Magnetococcus marinus MC-1: one gene and its partner. The protein of the gene in region 1 interacts with the protein of each later gene in a pairwise test. Links are inferred from orthologs where the notes say so. Each region holds a gene or a part of one and is shown on either strand. Other genes may lie near its edges.

The links.
Region 2: the proteins of ftsZ (region 1) and rlmN interact in binary tests that used the Escherichia coli proteins (3 or more experiments, as listed by UniProt). The link is inferred for Magnetococcus marinus MC-1 from one-to-one orthologs.

The regions. Positions count from the first base shown.
Region 1 is NC_008576.1:923,097-928,704, forward strand. The notes cover bases 1-2,830. They hold ftsZ (cell division protein FtsZ), read right to left. Parts: upstream 2,150-2,830; coding sequence 851-2,149; downstream 1-850. Other genes in these bases: lpxC (UDP-3-O-acyl-N-acetylglucosamine deacetylase), read right to left, coding at 1-371; ftsA (cell division protein FtsA), read right to left, coding at 2,225-2,830. Outside these bases: more of ftsA, read right to left, coding at 2,831-3,463; MMC1_RS03830 (cell division protein FtsQ/DivIB), read right to left, coding at 3,567-4,265; MMC1_RS03835 (D-alanine--D-alanine ligase), read right to left, coding at 4,330-5,262; murB (UDP-N-acetylmuramate dehydrogenase), read right to left, coding at 5,424-5,608. UniProt on the Escherichia coli protein: Essential cell division protein that forms a contractile ring structure (Z ring) at the future cell division site. The regulation of the ring assembly controls the timing and the location of cell division.
Region 2 is NC_008576.1:3,742,096-3,749,962, forward strand. The notes cover bases 1,874-4,792. They hold rlmN (dual-specificity RNA methyltransferase RlmN), read left to right. Parts: upstream 1,874-2,757; coding sequence 2,758-3,828; downstream 3,829-4,792. Other genes in these bases: ndk (nucleoside-diphosphate kinase), read left to right, coding at 2,170-2,598; MMC1_RS15340 (DUF302 domain-containing protein), read left to right, coding at 4,334-4,792. Also shown: MMC1_RS15315 (TolC family protein), read right to left, coding at 1-509; MMC1_RS15320 (hypothetical protein), read right to left, coding at 979-1,818; more of MMC1_RS15340, read left to right, coding at 4,793-4,912; MMC1_RS15345 (c-type cytochrome), read left to right, coding at 5,049-5,690; MMC1_RS15350 (NAD(P)/FAD-dependent oxidoreductase), read left to right, coding at 5,713-6,993; MMC1_RS15355 (thiosulfate oxidation carrier protein SoxY), read left to right, coding at 7,523-7,867.

The sequences.
Region 1 (5,608 bases):
GCATTTTGGTCAACTACCCCAGCGCACTCAAGCAGAAACACAAAAGGGGCCGCACTGCCATCCATAATGGGCACTTCAGGGCCGTCAATATCCACAATGGCATTGTCCACCCCCATGCCCGCAAAGGCGGCCAGCAGATGCTCAATGGTCGAGACGCTCACCCCATCATTATTGGAGATGGTGGTACACAAACGGGTATCTTTGACATTCATGACGTGGGCGGGTACCCGCGCATTATTAAGGTCGGTACGGCGGAACACAATGCCATGATTCGCAGGTGCCGGTTGCAACGAAAGGTAGGCCTTTTGGCCACTGTGCAAACCTATGCCCGTGCAGCGTACCGTGTTTTTGAGTGTGCGTTGGAAATGCATGGATAACTCCTCATGAGATGAACCCTCATACAAAACTGGGCACCTCGTTTACTCTCATCCGCTTTATTAACCGTCAATACGCCCAAAAAAGTTGCATCGGTGCAGGATACAACGGACCGTTCCTGTTAAGAAAACAAAAGAGCAAGAATTATGCACAAAAACCACATGGAAGGGGAGATAAATCGGATTCAGGCTCTTTTAGGAATAAAATACGGGAGGGAAGTGCCTTCCTTGGCGACCCCGCAAAGGTTACCCTTCGCTAACATTGGCAATCCTGCCAACGACCGTAGATCCTGTTGCCACTTTCTGACAAGAAAGGTACAGGATCGTTCCCTGGGATATTAAATGGCCATCCCTGGCCAAGGTTCAACCCAAAGGTTGAACCGTCCTTAACCAAATTAAGCGATGTACGCAGCATACCCCTTTGTGATCCGCTCCGGGCACCACGCCCAAAAGGGCGTGGTGCTAGAGAGGTGATCTCAATCCATCTGGCGGCGCAAGAAGGTTGGGACATCAAAGTCCTCATGACCACCATGCACACCGTCCACATTGCGACGTTGGCGCTCTTGGCGCTCTTGACGCATCTGCCGTACATAGCTGTTGTCCACCACTTTGGCTTGGGCGGCATAATCAACGGCTGTCTGTGGCTGGCTGGGCTGCTGTTGGTAGGCGGGGTGTTGTGTAGAATGGGCAGCCTGCTGATGATAGGCTGGCGCAGCTTGGCGCGCGGAGGGCGCTTGGCGTGCGGCGGGTGCGTGGGGCTGGGGCGCTACCGTTTCGGTAAAGGTCGTCTCTTGCGCAGGGAAGGCCATCTTATCACTCTGACCAATACCCGTAGCCACCACGGTGACACGCACGGTATCATCGAGGTTTTCGTTGAGGGTGGTACCAAACACAATGTTGGCATCTTCATGGGCCATATCACGAACCACCATCACCGCCTCATCCACCTCTTGCAGGGTGAGGTTGTAACCGCCGGTAATGTTGACCAGCACACCACGGGCACCGTGGATCGAGGCATCATCCAACAGCGGGCTGGAGATGGCGTTGTTGATGGCGGTCATGGCACGCCCTTCGCCAGAGGCTTCAGCGGCCCCCATCATCGCTTGCCCCATCTCTTCCATAACGGTGCATACATCGGCAAAGTCAACATTGATGTGGCCAGGATGGGTAATCAGATCGGTAATACCACGCACAGCCTGTTGTAAAACATCGTCAGCCTTGCGGAAAGCGTCCAAAATGGTGGTGTTTTTGCCAACCGCAGCCATAAGCTTTTGATTGGGGATGGTAATCACCGTATCCACATGATCACGCAGCTCTTCCAGACCCTCTTCGGCCTGACGCATGCGGCGCTTGCCCTCGAAATGAAAGGGCTTGGTCACCACCGCAACGGTTAAAATACCCAGCTCTTTGGAGATGCGTGCAATAATCGGCGCTGCACCGGTACCCGTACCACCCCCCATGCCCGCCGTAATAAACACCATGTCTGCCCCTTCAATGGCTTGACGTAGGCGTGCTTCGGTCTCCATGGCGGCGTTTTTACCCACTTCGGGTTTGGCACCAGCGCCCAGACCACGGGTAATATCTTCACCAATTTGAATACGGGTTGGGGCCAAACTTTTCGTAAGGGCTTGTGCGTCTGTGTTGGCAACAATGAATTCAACCCCTTCTAGGTGGGACTGAATCATGTTGTTGACAGCGTTACCGCCGCCACCGCCGACACCAATTACTTTGATGCGGGCCTCTAGGTCATCTGTGTGTGCGAACTCGATGGTCATTTATACCCCCTTGGTATTGCGCGTTTATCCGCGTCTATTTTGGGTTTTGTTATGGTTATTGTTTAAGTCGGTGCATTAAAAAATGTCACCAAACCAGGAGCGCATGCGCGAAACCATGGAGCGGCTGCCACCGACATCATCCTGGTTGTAACGCATGGTTGATTCTTGTCCATAGCGATTGGCATAGAGTACCAAACCCGTCGCGGTGGCATAGCTGGCGTTAGCGATCACATCGGTCAAGCCACCAACCCCTTGGGGCAAGCCGCGCCGAACCGGTTTGTTAAAAATCTCCTCGGCCAGATCCACGATACCTTCAGTATTGGCCGCGCCGCCGGTCAACACAATGCCTGCGGCAATCTGCTCATCAAATCCGGAGCGTACAATCTCACGCTGAACCAGGGTAAACAGCTCTTCAACGCGGGGTTCGATAATCTCTGCCAAGATGTGTCGACCCAGTGAGCGTGGGGGGCGTTCGCCGATGCTGGGAACCTCGATGGTCTCATCTGGACCCACCAACGCCGAAAGGGCACAGCCAAATTTACGTTTGAGCTGCTCCGCCTCACGGGTGGGGGTGCGTAGCCCCACCGCAATGTCATTGGTCATATGGTCGCCGCCAATAGCCAGCACAGCGGTATGTTTGATATGACCTTCTGCATAGATGGCAATGTCTGTTGTACCACCACCAATATCCAACAGACAGCAACCAAGCTCTTTTTCATCCTCGGTCAAGCAGGCCTCTGCCGAGGCCAGTTGCTCAAGAATAATATCCCCAACATCCAAGCCGCAGCGGTTGGCGCACTTGACAATATTCTGCGCCGATGCCACCGCCCCCGTCACCAAATGTACGCGAGCCTCTAAACGAACACCCGCCATGCCCAAGGGGTCTTTAATGCCCTCTTGGGCATCCAGTACAAACTCCTGGGGGATAACATGCAAAATTTCACGGTCCATGGGGATAGATTGCGCCCGGGCTGCATCCAACACCCGTTGAATATCCGAGGCATGCACCTCGTTATCCTTGGTTGCAACCACCCCTTCGGAGTTATTGCTGGCGATGTGCGCTCCGGCAATCCCCGCATACACCATGCGGATCTCGACCCCGGCCATCATCTCCGCCTCTTCCACCGCCATGCGAATGCTCTCAACGGTGGAGTCAATATCAATCACCACCCCTTTGCGCAGTCCCCGTGATGGATGCGTACCCAGACCGATAATATCCAAGCGCCCATCCGGCTGCACGTCCGCAACGATGCAACAGATCTTGGTGGTACCGATATCCAGTCCGATAATTAGATTTTGGTCGTGCTTGGCCATAATCCCTTAGCCCGGTTCTACCGTTGTTTGCTTTTTATAAAAACCGCCGTATAAACACTTCTTTACCAGCGGCACAAAGGCTCAATATAGGCCGTCCCAACCGTTAGGTTTGGGGTTTTACCACCACCTGCCCACTGACCCGTAGATCAATCTGGCGAATGCTGCGGTTTAAGATGCTGTAGCGCTCTTGTAAAATCGCCAATCTGCCCAGCTCTTCTTCCATCCGCGCCGAGTGTAACAGCTTTACCCCTTTACGGGTATAGAGCACCCAACGCCCACCGGGCAAGCCAACCGCTTCAGAGAGACGATTATAGAGCCACTCGTTACGCTGCATCCGGTCAATTAACCAGCGAATCAACAGCGGCTTTTCAGACTCCGGCGCATAATCAACCGACACCACCGGCAGCGGCATGGGGTCACCCGCCTCCAAGGGTTTGATGCGCTCTCCCCGTCGATCCACCAAGTAGAGATGCTCGCCTACCTTGGTCATGCACAACGGGGTCTTCTCTTCCAGCTCAATCACCAGCATGCCCGGAAAGATACGTTCTACCCGTGCTTCACGTACCCAAGGGTAAGTAAGCAGCCGGGCTCGAAGGTGCTGGGGGCTAAGTGTCAGCAGGTTGACCGCTTGGTCTAAACCTAAATCTTTTCTTAACTTACCCACATCCGTGAACTTATTGCCCAGGACACGAACATCTTTTAGGGCAAAGCGTCCCGGTGCGTGTAACGTCTGCCAACCCCACCCTAAAGCAACCAACATAAGGGTAGCCAGCAACGATCCCTTGATATATTTTGGGCTCATACTGTTAAGACCCAATCTTTTTAACCGCATACAGGGTGGTTATGCAACGGTGGTCGTCAAATCTTTATTTGAGCCGCGCGCCTTGTAAAATGCGTTCAGCCAATTGTGGCATCTCAATCCCTACGGCATGGGCGGCCTTTGGTGCCAAACTAAGCTCGGTCATGCCGGGAATGGTGTTGAGCTCCAACAGCCACGGTGTGCCCTCGCCATCCAAGATAAAATCGGCCCGCACAAGGCCACGACAGCCGGTAATATGATAGGCCGCCAAGCCAATCTTAACCACCGCTTCAAGGCTCTTATCATCCAGGTTAGGTGCAGGTACCAGATAGTTGGTCCTGCCCGCCGTATACTTATGGTCGTAGTCGTAAAAGCCATCAATGGGCACAATCTCAATCAGCGGAAAAGCCTCGCCATCCAAGATGCTCAAGGTAAGTTCGCGTCCCTCAATGGCGCGCTCCACCATACAGCGGTGCGAAACCGACAGCGCTTTGGCAACCCCACGAATCAGTTCATCCTTACCCACGGCGCGGCTAATGCCCACACTGGAACCGGAGTCTAGTGGCTTAACAAAAGCAGCGCCATGGAAATCCCCTAGAAAATGGTCCACCAACTCATCGGCCTCTTCATGGTCCCCGGCCAACTCAATCCAAGCAGGGGTTGGCAACCCTTCGCTATGGAACAGTCGCTTGCTCAAGCCTTTGTCCATGCAGATGGCCGAAGCGGCCACGTTGGGGCCAGTATAGGGGATGCCCATAAACTCTAGCAAACCCTGGATGGTACCATCTTCACCCATGGGGCCGTGCAGGGCCAGCACCGCGACCTCAATGCCTTCGCGCTCCAGCACCTTGGTAATGTGACGGTCCACATCAATGGCCACCACCTGATAGCCCAAACTTTGCAGGGCAACAAACAGCGCTTGACCGCTGCGTAAACTAACCTCGCGCTCCTCAGACAGGCCACCGTAGAGCACGCCAATTTTTTTCTGTTTCCAATCCATCGCTTTGTCAAACCTCTCCGTTGTGGCACAGCCCAACGCGCAGCGCCCGCTTCAGAACAGCCAGTTGGCCGCAGCGGGTCGTTACTAAGATGGGTGTGGGGGCTGGGTGCTTGCTCAACGGTTATACTCTTGCCAAAGGTGGACAACGCCTAAAAACATCCCTATCTCCCAGGCTCGGTGCGGAGTCCCTGAGGTGTGAGAATGCCAATCTCCAGTGTTAACTGTACGCCAGAGTGCTGCGCCACCCGGTTTCTGGCCAGCTCGATCAGTTCCTCCATGTGCAAGGAGGAGGCTGCGCCCAGGTTGACGAAGAAATTGCTGTGCTTTTCGGAAATTTGCGCATCAC
Region 2 (7,867 bases), 2.8 Mb from region 1 along the record:
TTTTCTTCGGAAGCGGTCTGTTCACGAATACGGCCCTCTACCGCTTTGGTATTTTCCAGCACGCGGTAAGCGGCAACCAAATCGATGTAAGCCTTGGCACCGGAACGCAGCACTTTTTGGGTCGTTTGACTGACCGAGTACTCTTTGCCGATTTGGTTGGCACGCTCGGCGTCTATTTCGGCATTCAGCTGACCAAAGTCCCACAACAACTGATCAAAGCTGGTTTTCAGCTCACTAGAACGCGCATCAGTAAAGGGTGTCGCCCCTTGGTTGGTACCCTCATGACCAATTTTTGCGTTCACAGTGACGGTTGGAAACCATTCACCTTTTTTGGAGCTGACGTCGCTTTTCGCGCCGCCAAGCTTGGCTTCAGCAGATTTTACCTCCGCATTGGTTTGGATCAACCCGCGCAACAACTCGGGAAGATCGTTGGCCTGCGCCACACCGACCATAGAGACCGAAGCGACGCCGACGACGATGGCGTTTTTAACGAAACGTTTCAAAAGCATGGTACAGACCTTTTTTTTATCGTGATTTCTCAAAGCCCTTTGGGCGATGGTCTAATCCGGCTCGACGGCCAATTTACGCAACCGTAACTTGGTAACAAAACTAGACACAAACGTCAATCTCTAACTCATACTACGGTTTAGAGTGTAACCGCTGACGGCTCATATTCTATCCGTTAAACAAGAACTTGCATATGTTGTTTTTTTTTGTCTCATGCCAACCTCGTTGTTTCCGGTTCTTTTAATCGCTTAACCAATAAGCTAAGGCCATTTTCCGCCATAGAAACCACTAATGACAACATTGTTTATGGTTAAACAGCCACCAAAATTGAAAAGATTATCTCAATTTCAGATATTTACAACGATTCCTTTGCTTGGCACAACAAAGCTCAACCACCCCACCAACAAAGTACACCTAACCATTGCATTTAAAACATAGCTATTGCGCAAATTGGTAGATGTATAGGAAAACTCAATGGAACTGCATTTCTTGTTTTTGCTGAGCTGGATCTGCTTTTTTTTCTTGGTCTTTAGTTGAATATTGAACATAATCTTTTGGTAGTTCAAACAGCGAGGCATCTGGAACCATTTCTTGTATGTTTTTAATCTCCGCCGTTACCTGCCCGTTCTGCACCACGCGCACGGGTAAAAATAGGCGGGCATCTACCCAGAGTTCGCTATTTCTAGTTTTGCTACCTATGGTCTCTGTGAATTGCCACTTTTCTGTAGCCCGCCCCTGTTCATGACTAACCTCTACCAATTTACGGTAGAGCGTCGGCCCCTTTAGCAGCTGGTACTTTAGTACGACGCGGCGTTGCGGGTCTACCCAGAGCTGCATCTGCGTGGTTTGCCCCCGTCGTGCCATACTCACCTCCCAAAGTTGCGTCATTATCCCATCCAACGCGATCTCCCCTTTGAGCACGCACTGCGCCGGGTTATCTTTACCACAAACGGGATGATCCGGATCACTCGGCAGACGTGTTAAATCTGGCATCGGAGGCATCGGTGCACGACCGGGCCCCTCATGATACCGTTTGTTGGCAAGGTCTAATGTCCACATACGCTCTTTTTCTAAATCCATGATAAGCGCTCGGGTTTGATTTCCTACCGTACCTTCCGCACGCAGACGCATTGGCCCTACATAGAGCGTCCCTTTAGCAACCTGCTCGGGTTTGTCAGGACTATGCATAATGATGTCTGCGCGAAATGAACCGCCAAACCATACGGGAGCAGCCAACAGCTCCCTACTTCCACTCATTGCGACTGCTAGAGCCAACAATACAAACACTTTATTGTAGGGTATTTTGAGCATTGGGTTCGTTCCAACTGATATTTAATAGAGGAGATGGTCGACACTAACCGTCGTTAAAAAGAATGCAATTACAAGTCCAAAGTTTAGCAGATCTTCATTTTTTTTAATTCTCCCCCCATCATTTGATTAAAAAGCTTGGCAACCTTCATACCAATTGATACCCTCGCCAAACTTTACAAAAAGGGCTCTAGTTAGGCACTCTTGCGGCCAGAGCATCAACTAAGGATTCGCATGCCTGCGCAAGTTATGGCCCGCTATGTTTTGCTTATCCAATGAGTGCCACATAATTTAATCACCCACATGCTGCCCTGCTTGTTCATGCTGGCGGTGTTTTTTCATCAGGAGTTTACCATGACCATTGAACGCACTTTTTCCATCATCAAACCTGACGCAGTTGCTAAAAATGTCGTAGGGGAGATCCAAAGCCGTTTCGAGAAAGCGGGCCTGCGTATTATTGCTTCTAAAATGATTCGCCTAACGCCTGAAATTGCAGGAAAATTCTATGAAGTGCATAAAGCACGCCCCTTCTACAATGATCTGTGCAGCTACATGAGCTCAGGCCCTGTGGTTGTGCAAGTTTTAGAAGGTGATGGCGCTGTCCTGAAAAACCGTGACATTATGGGTGCCACCAATCCTAAGGACGCCGCTCCAGGTACCATCCGTGCTGATTTTGCCGAGAGCATTGATGCCAATGCGGTCCATGGTTCAGACGCCCCTGAAACGGCTGCCCAAGAAATCGCCTTCTTCTTTAGTGGCACAGAACTGTGCGATCGCCCTTGATGCTCGTATGAATGGCTGGGGCCTCGTCTAAAAGCTAGACAGGCCCCTATTTCACCACCACACCTGCACAATCAACGAGATTTCATTCTTTAATCCATTCTTTTTTTACAAACGAACCCTCAGTTTTCCCCACCACTGCCCATCGATTGTGAGCCCTCTATGCACACGCCCCTCTTAGATTTAACCGGTTTGACCCGGGAAGCATTAACCTCACTGGTGGTCGAGCAGTTGGGAGAAAAGCCGTTTAGGGCAAGACAGTTATGGTCTTGGCTCCATGTTAAATTAGCCCAACACCTGGATGAGATGAGTGACTTATCCATTGATTTTCGCAGGAAACTTTCTGCATTAAGCACCCCCCTACGGCCCGAGGTTTCGACCCATCAAATCAGCCGTGATGGCACGGAAAAATGGTTACTACGATTGAGTGATGGACAACAAATCGAGACCGTCTACATTCCAGAGGATGAGCGAGGCACCCTGTGTATATCGTCCCAGGTGGGGTGCACCTTGAGCTGCCCGTTTTGTCACACCGGCGCGCAGGGCTTTGCCCGCAATCTAACCCCCTCTGAAATTGTTCAACAAGTTTTGTTTGCGCGGCGCACTTTAGCGGCACGTGACAAGCGGGTCACCAATATCGTGCTTATGGGCATGGGGGAACCCCTCTATAATTATGAAGCCGTACGGGATGCTGTGCTGATCTTGTTAGACGACTCTGGATTAGCTTTTGGGACCCGTAAAGTGACACTGAGTACAGCGGGATTACTCCCCAAAATGGAACAGGCAGGGCGTGAGCTTGGGGTGAATCTAGCGATTTCTTTACATGCGGTACGCGACACGCTGCGTGACGAATTAGTCCCACTCAATAAGAAGTATAACCTGCAAGCGCTACGGGCCGCTACCCTCCGCTACCCGCTTAAATCTGGACGGCGCGTTACCTGGGAGTATGTCATGCTCCACGGGGTGAATGACAGCGAGGATGACGCCCGTTTATTCGTCTCCTTCCTAAAAGATATCCCTTCTAAAATCAATCTTATACCCTTTAATCCTTGGCCAGGTGTGCCTTATCAATCGAGCAGCATGACACGCATCGCCGCCTTTCAAAAAATCCTCTATCAAGCAGGGTTTGTAACGGTTATTCGCGACCGCCGCGGTGAAGATATAGACGCAGCCTGTGGTCAATTAAAAGGCGCCGTACAAGGGGCCCGCCCTCGCCCACCGGGGGCAAGTTAAGCTTTCATTTATGTGTGCGCGATGACACGGGGCCCAATTCCTTAACCGGATTGGGCTTGGCGGCGCCTACGTTGTCCCAACAGATTAAACCTTGCTTGATCGAATGTCGCAGGTGAGACGCCCTTTTTTGATCATACTTATATTTAATACTGTCAATTATACCTGTAAAATTATCGCCGCCACCTGCCTGCATAGAAACCATTCACGATAACTGCAAACAAGACTCAAATTTTATCCTTATGTTTTTATTATTTATTATTGAGCACTCTCGAAAGCCCATCCCACCACCACCATTTATAAAATGAGGCCCATAATTATTATGAAAATGGGCTTGCAATCCCCCTGTAAAAAGGCCAAGATAAGGCGATTTTCTCTTCGATTATAAGGTTTTCCTAATAATCGCAGCGTGAATACCTCATCCCGCAGTCAGCGGGTGGGTACTGTGACTAGGTGCTGCCGGGGGGACAGTAGGTAAAACCCTTTTAAACAAGGATGGAGTGAATCCATGGGATTCTTAAAGAACTTGTTCGCATTAGTTGGGGCCCTTGCTATCGCAGCTGGTCTCTATGGTTATGTCAAGCTGGCCCCTGTTTTGGCAGAGTTTGATCCTGGCTACCAGAAGATGTACTCAAAGTTTGCCTCGGATCTCTTGACCTCCAAAGACCCTGGCGTGGCGATGATGTGGGTGGCCGAGGTCAAACCTGATATCTCTATTGAAGATGTCAAGGAGTCTCTGAAAAGTTTGGCCGCAGCACGTAGCTTTTTGTTTGTGGGAGAGGCTCCTTTTTACAAACAGGTCCAGGCTTTAACCGGCGAGCCTTACCGTCATATTTCTTTCATGTCTTTTTGTGACGCCAGTGTCGGCAAAATGATGGCCGATTATCGGGATGAGTATACCGGCTTTATGCCCTGTCGTATCTCTGTTGTGCAGGGTAAGGATGGTAAAATCCGTTTATACTCTATGAACTTAGATATGATGATTTACGGCGGACGGGAGCTCCCCCCAGAACTCAAGAAGCAAGCCATGCGGGTGAGTAATGTCATTCGTGAGATTATGCAAGGCGCGGCCCAAGGGGAATTTTAAGCCGCTGCCCTTTTATGGGTTGGAATGCTGTACCAACAGCTTTTTTTAAACGCCGGCACACAACGGGGGTGCCGGTTAAACCGGTCCGATACATAAGGGCCAACCTAGCCATTCCTGTACGGGAGGAGAGGGAGAGATGCAACATAATAAGATCAAGACACTGTTCTTGGCAGCAGCCATGGTAACAAGCGGGATGATGATGGGTGCGGATGCTCGCGCCGAAGGCATCACCGCCGCTGCGCTTGCTAACACTTGCGCAGGTTGCCACGGTACCAATGGCGTAGCTGTTGGTCCTGCGATGCCCACCATCGCGGGGCAACCTGCGGCACATTTGGTCAACATGATGAAGGAGTTTAAATCTGGCGAGCGCCCTGCGACTATTATGGATCGCATTGCCAAGGGTTACAGCGACGAAGAGATTACCGAGCTCTCTAAATACCTCGCTACACAAAAGTGGGGGAACAATGTCGCCAATGCACGTCTTAGCATGAAAACCGGCACCCCTTTCAATCAGGTGGATGATGCTCTGGTTGCTAAAGGTGCCAAACTGCACGAATCTTTAAAATGCAAAAAGTGTCATGAAGACAATGGTCGCAGCATGGAAGATGACACCCCTCGTGTCGCGGGTCAGTGGCAGGACTATCTATTGATCAAGATGCAGGATTATAAAAATCCTGACATGAAGGTTCCTCAGCCCAAAAAGATGAAGAAGAATATTGATAATGCTTCTCTAGAAGAGCTTGAGGCCATTGCCCATTTCTACGCCAGCCAGAAGTAAGCGGGGGAGAGGAGAGTTTCGCATGTCTAAACTGACACGTCGTAATTTTATTAAAACCACTGGCGCTGCTGCGGCCGTTGGTGCTATGGGTGTCGCTGCTCCTGCCATTGCCAATAGCCACGGCAACCATGTGGTTGTTGTTGGGGGCGGTTATGGTGGCGCTGTTGCAGCCAAATATATTCGTATGGCCGATCCCACCGTTAAGGTGACTTTGATTGAGCAGAACGAATATTACTACTCTTGCCCCTTGTCCAACCCTGTCATCATCGGTATCCGTGACATGGAAGTACAGAAGTGGGGCTATGATGGTTTGAAAAAGCATGGCATTGATGTGGTAATCGACACGGTTACGGGTATTGATGCTGGTTCTAAGACGGTCACCACCAAAGGTGGTAAGTTCAAATACACCAAGTTGGTTCTTTCACCGGGTGTTGAATTTAACTATGCAGCCATTCCTGGTTTGACCAAAGAAATTGCCCATACCAGCATGCCCCACGCATGGAAAGCGGGTCCTCAGACCCTGTTGTTGCGTGACAAACTGGCGGCGATGAAGGATGGCGAACCCTTCGTCATGGTGGCACCACCAAACCCGTTCCGCTGCCCTCCTGGGCCTTACGAGCGGGCCTCATTGGTGGCACACTATCTGAAAAAGCACAAGCCTAAGTCCAAAGTGATCATTTTGGATCCTAAAGACAAGTTTTCCAAAATGGGCCTGTTCCGTGGCGGTTGGAAAGAGTTGGGCTACGAGCCCAACTATATCGAGTGGATTCCTGCTGCAGAAGGCGGTAAAGTCACTAAAGTTGACGCTGCGACCGGTACTGTCTACACCGACATGGGTGAATACAAGAGTTCTTGTATCAACATCATCCCGCCCATGACAGCGGGATCCATTGCCGTTGCCTCTGGCCTGACGGATAAGTCTGGCTGGTGTCCTGTTGATCTTAAAACGTTTGAGTCTACCTTGGCCAAAGATGTCTATGTCATTGGTGACTCCAGCGCCGCAGCGGGCCTGCCCAAATCTGGCTATGCCGCGAACTCCGAAGCAAAAGTGGCGGCGGCGGCTGTGGTCGCTGCTCTTCAGGGTAAACCTGCGCCGATGCCTTCTTATGTCAATACATGTTACAGCTTGTTGGCACCAGACTACGGCATCTCTGTTGCGTTGGTTTCGGTTTTTGAGGATGGTAAAATCACCAAAAAATCCGGCGGTCTCTCTCCTTCGACGGCCAGCAAGGCCCACCGTAAGCAAGAGGCTTTTTATGCTGAGTCTTGGTATCAAAGCATCATGGCCGATACCTTCGCTTAAGCATCATGGTTGTATGCTTGATCTTAAACGGAGCCCTTTTGGGCTCCGTTTTTTTATGTCGCTCTAGATATCTCTGGTGTTTTAGCAGGCTGCGCCCATTCCGGTTAATATTTGAAAGGCTTTAATTGTACAGGCATTGTTTGTTTTGCCTTGCTCTTACAATAAATCCTCTCTTCCTATCGGGCTATGGTCTCTGCGCGCATAGATTTTGCCTATCAAACTCCCGCAATATTCTATTTGAGCTAGATACCCACGCATTATTTAAAGAAGGTACCGCGTAAAAAGGGGCTCTGGTTCGCTTTTTATGGAGCACCCCCTTTCAAGCTTTTTTATCTTCTTCTTTTTGTTACACTGTTTTTACAATTTCGTCATGCTCCAAGAAATATTCATTCTCTTGGTTGCGAAAAACAGAGGATCATGCTTGAGAGGTTCGGTTGGGTTTGATACTCTCTAGTGAGTCGTTTTAAGAAAATTATCTGGTCTTAGCCAAAGGCCCGCATTGAGATCGATTTACTTAGGAGATCCGTAAATGGTAACTGAGGAGGGAAAGATGGGCGTAAGCCGACGTGGTTTCTTCCGCACCGTAGGTGCTGCTGGTCTGGGTGTTGCGGCCGTTTCTGCACAACCGGGCAAGCTATGGGCCGCTGAAAATGTGATGGATAGCATCAAAGCCAAAATGGGTGGTTCTGATGTGACGGAAGGTAAAGTCGTGTTAAGTACCCCTGATACTGCTGAAAACGGTTCGCTGGTGCGTGTTCCAATCAAGGTTGACCACCCCATGGAACCGGGCAACTTTATTGAAAGTGTAGGCATCTTTGTCGACAACAACCCCGCACCTTTTATCGCCAAGTTTGATTTCAAACCTGAGTTGGGT